3 regions of the Pseudomonas sp. PS02288 genome follow, and region 1 is predicted to be linked to each of the others. Evidence: riboswitches for the same ligand, from Rfam matches in the RefSeq annotation. Region 1 holds a riboswitch; each other region holds the start of a gene.
What was found. A riboswitch is a leader RNA that binds a small molecule or an ion and turns the genes downstream of it on or off. The one in region 1 is predicted to bind cobalamin.
Positions count from the first base shown of each region.

Region 2: another riboswitch for cobalamin. It lies ahead of QMX85_RS10510 (TonB-dependent receptor); the one in region 1 lies ahead of btuB (TonB-dependent vitamin B12 receptor).
Region 3: another riboswitch for cobalamin. It lies ahead of QMX85_RS20935 (CbtB domain-containing protein); the one in region 1 lies ahead of btuB (TonB-dependent vitamin B12 receptor).

Region 1 covers NZ_JASCPA010000012.1:83,578-86,846, reverse strand. Annotated here, with positions in the region: gene btuB (TonB-dependent vitamin B12 receptor) at 1-1,413, opposite strand, end outside; cobalamin riboswitch at 1,488-1,719, opposite strand; gene QMX85_RS07655 (metallophosphoesterase) at 1,883-2,713, shown strand; gene QMX85_RS07650 (C40 family peptidase) at 2,740-3,267, opposite strand.
Region 2 covers NZ_JASCPA010000021.1:8,144-11,412, forward strand. Annotated here, with positions in the region: gene QMX85_RS10510 (TonB-dependent receptor) at 1-1,274, opposite strand, end outside; cobalamin riboswitch at 1,373-1,595, opposite strand; gene QMX85_RS10515 (hypothetical protein) at 1,745-2,755, opposite strand; gene QMX85_RS10520 (type IV pilin protein) at 3,141-3,269, shown strand, end outside.
Region 3 covers NZ_JASCPA010000071.1:6,992-10,260, forward strand. Annotated here, with positions in the region: gene QMX85_RS20920 (ATP-binding protein) at 1-377, opposite strand, end outside; gene QMX85_RS20925 (hypothetical protein) at 565-864, shown strand; gene QMX85_RS20930 (CbtA family protein) at 963-1,658, opposite strand; gene QMX85_RS20935 (CbtB domain-containing protein) at 1,670-1,855, opposite strand; cobalamin riboswitch at 1,989-2,220, opposite strand; cobalamin riboswitch at 2,293-2,508, shown strand; gene cobO (cob(I)yrinic acid a,c-diamide adenosyltransferase) at 2,678-3,269, shown strand, end outside.

The sequences.
Region 1 (3,269 bases):
GAAGTAGGCGATGAGGTTGTCGATCTCGTCGTAGAAGGCGTTCACCGACCAGGTGCCCCAGGCGTGCTGCCCTTCCAGGCCGAATTCGAGGTTGCGCGATTTCTCCGCATCGAGGTCCGGGTTGCCGTTCACCGGGTGATAGAACTGGTTGAAGGTCGGCGCCTTGAACGCGGTGCCGTAGCTGCTGGTGAAGCGCAGCGCATCGCTCAGCGCGAACGCCCAGCCGAGGTTGCCGGTGGTGTGGTTGCCGAACTGCTCGTTGCGGTCGCGGCGCAGGCTGAGCTGCCACTCGTTGCGCCCGAAGCTGGCCAGGTACTGGCCGAACAGCCCGTCGTTGTCGCGCGAATCCTCGCGGAAGGCGGTGGTGCCGTTCACCTCGTCGTGCAGGTGGTCGTAGCCGAGCGTAAGCAACTGGCCGGCGGCGACGCTGAAGTCGTTCTGCCAGCTGAAGCTGTCGCGACGGGTGTCGATGCGCGTGTTGAAGGTGGAGCCGGAGTAGGTGTCGTTCTTGTCCTCGCTGCGGCCGGCCTGCAGGGTCATCAGCCACGGCTCCAGGGGACGATAGCGGGCGCGGACGCCGGCGACCTTCTGCACGCCGTCGGCGTTGGCGCGGGTGCCGGAATCGTAGTCGTTGTGCGAGTTCGACTGCAGCAGGTTGCCGTCCAGCTCCAGGCCGCTGGCGAAGCGATAGCCACCGCTGAAGGTGCCGGCCAGTTCGCGGTAACCGTCCGCGTCGGGCTCGTAGCCGGCCGTGGCGGAGCGCGCGCTGATGCCGTCGGTGGCATTGCTGCTGACGCCCAGGTTGTACCAGCCGTCGCGATCGCCACCGGAAACGCCGGCGCTGCCGCTGTAGCTGTCGTGGGTCCCGTAGCCGGCGGAAAGGAATGGCTTGGCGCCGCCGTTCGCATTGCCCTTGCGGGTGAAAATCTGGATCACCCCGCCGATGGCGTCCGAGCCATACATCCCCGAACGCGGGCCGCGAACCACCTCGATGCGCTCGATCAGCTCGACCGGCAGGTTCTGGAAGGCGGCATCACCGGTGGTCGCCGAGCCGACGCGAATGCCGTCGATCAGCACCAGCACATGGTTGGAGTTGCTGCCGCGCAGGCTGACCGAGGTGCTCTTGCCGGGGCCGCCGTTGTTCACCAAGCTGACGCCGGGCACGCGGCGCAGCAGTTCGGGCACCGAGGTAGCCTGGCTGCGCTCGATCTGCTCGCGGTCGATCACCGTGGTCGCCGCGATGCCCTCCTGCGAGGTGCGCGTGGCGGTGCTGACCTGTTCGTCGAGCAACAGGGGTTGTTCGGCCGCTACGGCCAGGGAAAGCGAGGAAAAGCCCAGCAGCGAAAATGCCGCCGGCCTGAGAAAAGGCGTGCGCTTCAAGGAATGGTCTCCGCCGTGCCACCCGCACGACATAAGCAGGGAAAGGCGGCGGAGAGCTGCGACGCAGCGGCCAGGAAAGGCAGATACGCCCAGCAACGCCCTCCGCGATGCCGTGAACTGCGACAGGCCGGTCTCCGGGCTTGCGAGAGGAACCTTCGGGTTCCGGCGAACGCACCTTCCCATGCAGAGCACAGTGGTTAACGCGGTCGCACGACTCGCCTACCGTTGCGGGGGCAGCGCCGGAATGGTCCTTCTCGGGGTTCGAGGCAGGACGCACCGGCTTCCCTGTTTCACCCCGCCGACGTCGATCGGAGGGGCACCTGAAGCAAGCCGCGAAGGGTAGAGGCTGGGCCGGAACGCGTCAATCGCCGGCATCCGGGAGAACCTGACCGGCATGTTCGGTGACCGGGATTTCGCTTCGGGAGGGACTTTTTCCGCAGCGAACCTATCGAAACCTCTGTTACGTCCCCCGAACGAGGCCAAGGCAGGTACTGTTTCGCCCATGACGACGATCCTACAAATCTCCGACACCCACTTCGGCACCGAGCGGCCTGAGGTGGTGGCCGCACTCGAAGACCACGTGCGCGAACACGGCGCCGACCTGCTGATTCTTTCCGGCGACATCACCCAGCGGGCCCGCCCGGAACAGTTCGCCGCCGCGCAGGCGTTCGTGCAGCGCCTGGAACGCCACGGCATCCCCGACACGCTGGTGATTCCCGGCAACCACGACATCCCGCTGTACAACGTCGTCGAACGTTTCTTAAGGCCGTACGCCAATTACCGGCGACATTTCGGCAGGGAGCTGGAACCGGTGTTCGAGAACGACGAACTGCTGGTGATCGGGCTCAACACCACCGCGCCGCGTCGCCACAAGGATGGCCTGGTGACCGCGGAGCAGGTGCGCCGCGTCTGCCAGCACCTGCGCACCTCGGCGCCCGGCAAGCTGCGCATGGTGGTGGCACACCAGCCGTTCGGCGCGATGGTCAGCAGCGACCTGAGCAACCTGCAGCACGGCGCCTCCCACGCGCTCAGCCGCTGGGCCGAGGCCGGGCTCGACCTGGTGCTGGGCGGGCACATTCACCTGCCCTACGTGCTGCCCCTGAGCAAGCAGTACCCGCAGCTGTCGCGGGAGATCTGGATGGTGCAGGCCGGGACCACGCTCTCGTCGCGGGTGCGCGGGACTTCGCCGAACTCCTTCAACAAGCTGCGCGTCGGCAAGGCCGGTAGCAAACAGGCGTGCGTGGAGCGCTGGGACTGGCTAGATGGCCGCTTTGTCCTCGGCTCGCACTTCGATCTGGAATGGCCGGTGCCCGGCGCCGCACGGCAGGCGTGAGCACGGGCACGGCGTGGAGGGTTGGTTCAGGGGTTGCGTGCGAGGTGATCGCCGTCGAGCACACGCTTGGCGCTCAGGTAGCTGCGCTGCCAGTAGGCATCGGCCAGCCTGTCCAGGCGAACCGTGCCGCCGCTGGACGGCGCATGCACGAAGCGCCCCTCGCCCACGTAGATGCCGGCATGGCTGACGGTGCGTCCGCCACTGGTGGCGAAGAACAGCAGGTCGCCCGGCTGCAACGCCGCGCGTGACACGCTGGGCGCGCGCAGGTTGACCAGTTCTCCGGTGGAGCGCGGCAGCTTGATGCCGGCGGCGTCGCGATAGACGAAGCCGATCAGTCCGCTGCAGTCGAAACCGCTGTCCGGCGTATTGCCACCGTAGCGATAAGGCGTGCCGACGAGGCCGAGCGCGCGGAACAGCACGTCATCCGACGAGGGCGAGAACTGTGCGGAGGGATCGACGAATACCGGCTGGGGAGCCGAGGGCGGCGGGCTGCTGGCGCAGGCACCCAGTAGAGCAGCGACGAATATGAGCGAGAGACGAGCCGGACAGGCCATGA
Region 2 (3,269 bases), on a different contig from region 1:
TCAAGATCAAGGTTGCCCCCGCCAAAGGGGTCGTACAGATCGTTGAAGGTCGGCGCGCGGAATGCTTCGCTATAAGACGCGATCAGGTCGTTGTCGGGATTTAAATGATAAGTGAATGCGCCGTTCCAACTGGTATGGCTGCCATAGGCCTGATTATCGTCGTAGCGTGCACCCAGTTCGGTAGAGAAGCTGCCGGTCTCGATGCGATGCAGAACAAAGAAGCCGTGGTTCCAACGCGAATCCTTGATAAAAGCGTTGTCGCTGTTTAGCCGGTCCTCATACCAATCGGCTCCCAGCTGGAGTCGCTGGGCGTCGGTGAGTTCGAACTGGTTCACCCAGGATGCCTGGTCGCGATAGGTGTTGTAGACCGAGTTTCCATAGGACGCATGAGAGGTCTGCCTGTCTTCGGCGTGCCCTAGTTCAACACGACCACTCCATTGATCGTTCATTTCTGCTTCGAGAAATGCGCTACCGCTGGAAAGCTCAAAATCGGTATCCGCCGGGGTGGTCGGGTAATCGGAGTTGTCGTATTCACTCTGGCCACTCTGGCGCAGCAGGCTGATACCTCCGTTCAACGTATCGCTGAAACGATGTGACAGGCTCAGGCTGAATGCCCTGTTGCGGTAGGCACTGTCATCGCTTCCGGGAAGGTCGGTTCGCTGAGTGCCCACGGTCTCGCCAAGGGATGCACTGAGGTCGAAGCGGGTTTCCTCATCTCCGCCCGCGATGCCCAGGCTGCGCTCGAAGGTGCCATGGCTGCCAATCCCGAAGTGAAGGCGTGGGGTCAGTCCAGCATCTCCTCGACGGGTAAATATCTGCACCACGCCCCCAATCGCGTCTGCGCCGTACAGTGCGGAGCGGCCCCCTCGCACCACCTCCACACGTTCGATCTGGTTGAGATTCAGGTTCTCCAATGCACTGGTGCCACTGGAGGCGCTGGAGATGCGTACGCCGTCCACTAGGACCAAGGTCTGAGCGCTGCTCGTGCCCCGCATAAACAGCCCGGACAGGCTGCCCGGCCCACCATTGCGCGCGATACTCACACCCGGAGCATGACGCAGCAGGTCCAGTACGTCGCTTGCCTGCAGCCGCTCGATGTCGGCGCGGGTGAACACGGTGCTGGCGGCGGAGCTCTGGCTGCGCGCCTCGACGCTGCGATTGGCGGTGACCAGCAGTTCGTCGAGTTTCAGCGCGTCGTCCTGCGACGGGGTTTCGGCCAGGGCCGGCAGGGTCGGCAGCAGGGCCAGGGTCAAGGCGAGGCGGGAAAGCGTCATGGGAAATCCTCAAGGTCGGCGAGACGTTCGAGGAGGGCAGGCAGACGCGGGCCGTTTCGTGCGCGGGCCGACGCCTGATGGTGTCGCCCTCCGCAACACCAGTGGCATTCCGCCGTGGCCGGTCTCCGGGCTCTCGACGCGGCTCGCGCTCGCCTTCCCATGCATGCGCACAGTGGCCGTTGAGCGGAGTGCGATCCGGGCGGATCGCGGTCGATTACCGTTGCGGGGGCAGCGCCGGGTTTGCCCAGTAAGACTGGGGCGCACCGGCTTCCCGATTAACGCCGGCCCTGTGGCCCGCGTACCTCGGCGGAAATGAAAACGTCGCGCACCTTAGTCGGCGCCCTCGAGGAAAACAAGGACGCTGCGTCGGCCCGGAGGCGGGATGTGGTCGCGCGGGTAGCCTACGGAGCGGCTTCGGCCGGCTTCTTCGTCACCACCTACAGGAACTGCGGGCCCTAGAGCGGCGCCTGTCAGACCCAGTCCTGGGCCTTCATCTCGCTCTTCAGGTAGGCGTAATAGACCGGCGCGGCGACCAGTCCGGCGATGCCGAAGGCGGCCTCGAACACCAGCATCGCCAGGAGCAGCTCCCAGGCCTTGGCGTTGATCTGCCCGCCGACGATCCGCGCATTGAGGAAGTACTCGACCTTGTGGATCAGGATCAGGTACGCCAGCGCGCCCACGGCGACCCAGAGCGACAGCGAGAAACCGACGATGAAGATCGCGGTGTTGGAGATCAGGTTGCCGATCACCGGCAGCAGCCCGACGACGAAGGTCAGCACGATCAGCGTCTTGGTCAGCGGCAGGTGAATGCCGAACAGCGGCAGCACACCCATCAGGAAGACCCCGGTGAACGCCGTGTTGAGCAGGGAAATCTTGAACTGGGCGAAGACGATGTTGCGGAACGCCGCGGTGAACCGCGTCACCCGCACCAGCAGCTCGCCTGCCAGCGGCTTGAGCGTCTGCGGATCGGGCAGGCGCTGCAGCGCGACCACGGCGCCGAGGATCATGCCGATCAGCACGGTGACGAACAGATGCGCCGCGCCCTTGCCGAGCAGTTGCAGCTCGCCGACGTGACGGCGCAGCCAGTCGTGCAGGGTCAGGCGGACGTCGTCGACGTTGGCCGGCAGGTAGGCCACCAGCCCCTCGGGCACCTGCTCGCGCACGCGGTCGACCACGCCCATCAGCTTGCCGAGCATCTGTCCCGGATTGTTCAGTTCCAGCAGGGCGAAGGAGAACGCGCTGGCGAACGCCAGCGTCAGCACCCCGACGACCATGACGCCGAGCAGCCCGACCGTCAGCAGACGCCCGAGATGACCAGCGAACAGGCGTTGCAACAGCGGCGCCAGGCTGTTCACCAGTTCGAATACCAGCAGCCCGGCGAGCAGGCTCGGCAACAGTTTGAGCGGCAGGACGAGAATCAGGGCGATGCCCAGAATCAGCAGACTGGCGTAGCAGAAGGTGCGGCGGGAGGAATTGCTCATGAAGTCCTGATCGGATGACGGCCTGACAGCGACCGACAATCTGCCAGCAGTCCCCGCACATTGCCAGCCGCATGAAATGACAAAATTTGACCTGGGCCGGCAGCGGCAGGAAAAGACGCCGGGGAAACTCCCAAGACGCTGGCCCCGTGCCTTCATGCTAGACGCCATACTGCCGAAAAAGCCCGCTTCAGGGCCGTTCCTGCCGCTTCGTTGAAGCCGCCGTCCGCCGTTGAAAAAAATCTAATTCAGCAAAAATAACGGCTTACTTCTCAAAGACGAATTCCCAGGCAACCTTTTGCCGGGAAGGGGGGTCGATTGGCTTATGAATAACCACCTGCTAACCAACCCTGCACGGATTGTCGGTGCCGCTCGCTGCCCCCGGGCAATCCTCTCCTTCGCGAAAACCGGTGCGCGGCACGCGGCTGTCCGCCGTGGCGCGCACTCGGGCTTTACCCTGATCGAGGTGATGATCACCCTGGTCATCGTGGCGATCCTCGCCGGCATCGCCCTGCCC
Region 3 (3,269 bases), on a different contig from region 1:
AGTACCTGATTGCGCTGGGCGATGCGGTCGTCCATCGCCTTGAGCAGGTCGAGCACCGTGCCCAGCCCCCGGTAGCGGCCCTCGCCATCGACGAGGATGAAGTCTTCGGTGATCGGGTAGTGCAACTGGCTGGTGATCTGCCGCGCCGCTTCTTCGAGATCCAGTTCGAGGCTGACCAGCAGCGGCGCCGGATTCATCACGTCGAGCACCGGACGGCGGCCCCAGAGGTCGCGACCAAAGCGCTGCATGAAGATGTCCTGCAGCCCGTAGCGGCTGACCAGGCCCAGCGGGCGCTCGTCCTGATCGACGATCGGCAGCGACAGAAACGACTTGTACTCGCTGGTCAGCAGGCGGTCGGCAACCGCGCTGATGCTCATCTGCGGCCCGAGCGGTGACACTGCCTTGAGCAGCCGCGCCAGGGTGATTTCTTCGGCCATGGCGATCATGTCTCTTATGAAAGTGAACGCCAGTCAAACAGCGCCAAGTTGCCGTCGTGTGACATGCCTGGCATTGCCCGTCACTTTCATCGAAAGTTCACCCGAATTTCATGAGCGCGGAGTCTTGATGAGCAAGGCAGTGGAGACTTTCTACGCGGGTTGCGTGCGGGTGCTGCAAGGCGATGCCGTGCTGATCGCGCAGTTGCAGGCGCGAGGTTTTGCCTGCGAGGCGGGCTACTGGGCGTTCTCGCTGCCGGCGCTGCAGGCGTGGCTGGAGGGGACGGGGATGGACTGCCAGGGCTGGCTGAAGCGGCTCTATGCCAGCGATTTCAATGCGCGGTTGCGGGCGCTGGGTGGTGAGATCGTCATCGCCGAAAACCGCGGCAAGGTCGACGAGAGCCTCTATTGCCTGCGTCGACTGCTGTAGGGGCACCGCGCGTACCTTGGCGGCGATTGTGGTGCGCATGCGCACCCTACGAGGCAAGTGAAACTCGGGGTGCGCCTTGGAGCAATCTGCCGGCTGTATCAGACGCTGCGCCTGGCGCGGCTGAAGAACCAGGCGCTGGCGAGGCCGAGGGCGGCCCAGAACAGGGCGTTGGTCAGCAGGGAGGCGTAGATGAACTCCTGTGCCAGGGCTTCGGGCGCCAGGCTTTGGTGGACGTCCGGCTGCGGCGCGCCGATCAGGTGCGGCACCAGCAGTAACGCCAGACCAAGGATGCGCAGCGCCCAGTTGCGGCCGAAGGCTATCAGCCCCAGACCGGCCGCGGTGGCCAGCGCCGTGCCGATCCACCAGTACTGGCGCAGCAGCAGGTCGGCGGCCGCGGTGCCCGGCACTTCCGGCGGCAGGCCGAGGGACGGCGCCAGGTTGAACACGGCGAAACCGCCCAGGCCCCAGAGCAGGCCCTGCCAGGTCCTGCCGGGTGCGCGCAGGGTGTAGAGGCCGGCGAGCATCAGGGCAAAACCGACCGCCACGACCAGGTTGCCGAGGCCGGTGAACAGGGTGCGCTGCAGGCCGTCTTCCGGGCTCCAGGCTTCGCCGCCGTGCTCATGGGCCGCTGCGCCGGCTTCGTGGCTGTGCTCGGCCTGCGCGCTGGCGCCGGCGTTTTCGTAGGTTTCCGCCTTCAGGATCAGCGGGCTGACCCAAAAGCTCTGCAGCAGGGTCAGGAAAATGGCCGCCAGCAGCCCGGAGAAGCCCGCCGTCTGTGCGATGCGCTTGATCATCGGTTCGCTCCTCAGTGGCAGGGGAAGGCGGCACTGTGGCGGGTGTCGTGGGCGGCGTTGTGCACCAGCTCCATGTGCGAGAACCCGGCGAAGTAGATCAGCGCGGCGCCGATCAGGATGCTGCCGACGGCCAGCGTCAGGCGTTGCGAGAGGGGGAGCGTAACGGCGGTGCTGGAGGGCAGCGTGCGGCTTGTCATGATGAAGACCTTCCAATGAGTCGAGTGATCGGCACGCGTGGAAGGACGCAAGACGGGCAGGCGGGGCGCGTGAATGCGGCAATCGCACACGCGGTGAAGCGGGCCTGTTTCCGGCGCGTCCCGCCCACCGCGGGTTGCCAAAGGGATTCCAGGCCGGTCTCCGGGCTGGCGAGGCGGCCTGTACGTGGCGTACAGGCCTGAAGTCTTCACCTTCCCGGATCGCGGTCCAGTGGTATGCCGAAGGCTTCGCTCGCTTACCGTTGCGGGGGCAGCGCCGGACTCGCTCGATCGCCTGGATCGGACCCACCGGCTTCCCGTTTAACCTCGTGGCGTTGACACGAGACACCTGAAAAACACGCGCCACCTCATCACGAAGGTGGTGCCTCGTCAACCGGGCCGGCGTTCGTGCGATTGCCCCGGCCCCGGCGAAAGGCTACCCTGCCGGCCAACGAACAGGTGCCCCGAGCGCGACCGCGCGAGGGGCTGAAACGGGAAGTCCGGTGACCTCGGGGGTAAACCCTTCGAGCATTCCGGCGCAGCCCCCGCTGCTGTAGAGCCTGACGAAACCGCACGATGCCACTGACTCCGGTCGGGAAGGCGCGGTGATCGGATGAAGGCGAGCCAGAAGACCGGCCTGATTCGAGAACAAGGTACGTACCCCGGGGTGTGGGTGGTTGCCGGTGCTGTCGTCTGCCTCGCGCAGCCTTCCTCAGTCTCGTCACCTGCGCGCGATGCCTGCGCATCGCGTCCCTGCCCGTGGTTCGTGCCATCGAATCCTGCCCGCCCGCGCGGCGGCGCATGGGCCTGGAGTGTGCAGCGATGATCGACGAACAGAAGAAGCAGAACCACGCCGAGCGGATGAAGCGCAAGAAGGAGGTGGTCGACGCCGGCATCGAGCGCGCCCAGGTGGAGCGCGGCATCGTCGTGCTGATCACCGGCAACGGCAAGGGCAAGAGCACCTCCGGCTTCGGCACCCTGTACCGCGCGCTCGGCTACGGCCATCGGGCCGGCGTGGTGCAGTTCATCAAGGGCACCCAGGCTTCGGGCGAAGTCACCTACCTGCGGCAGAACGCGCCGCTGGTGGAGTATCACGCGATGGCCACCGGCTTCACCTGGAACACGCAGAACTGGGACGCCGACAAGCTCGCCGCCGACGAGGCCTGGACCCACGCCTCGCGCATGCTCGCCGACCCGCGGCTGAACCTGGTGCTGCTCGACGAGCTGACCTACATGCTCAAGTACAACTACCTCGACCTGGAGATGGTGCTCGACGCCATCCGTGCGCGCCCGGCCAGCCAGAGCGTGATCATCACCGGCCGCGCGGCCAAGCCCGAGCTGATCGAGCTGGCCGACACGGTGAGCGAGATCCGCGACGTCAAACACGCCTACAACGCCGGCGTGAAAGGCCAGGCGG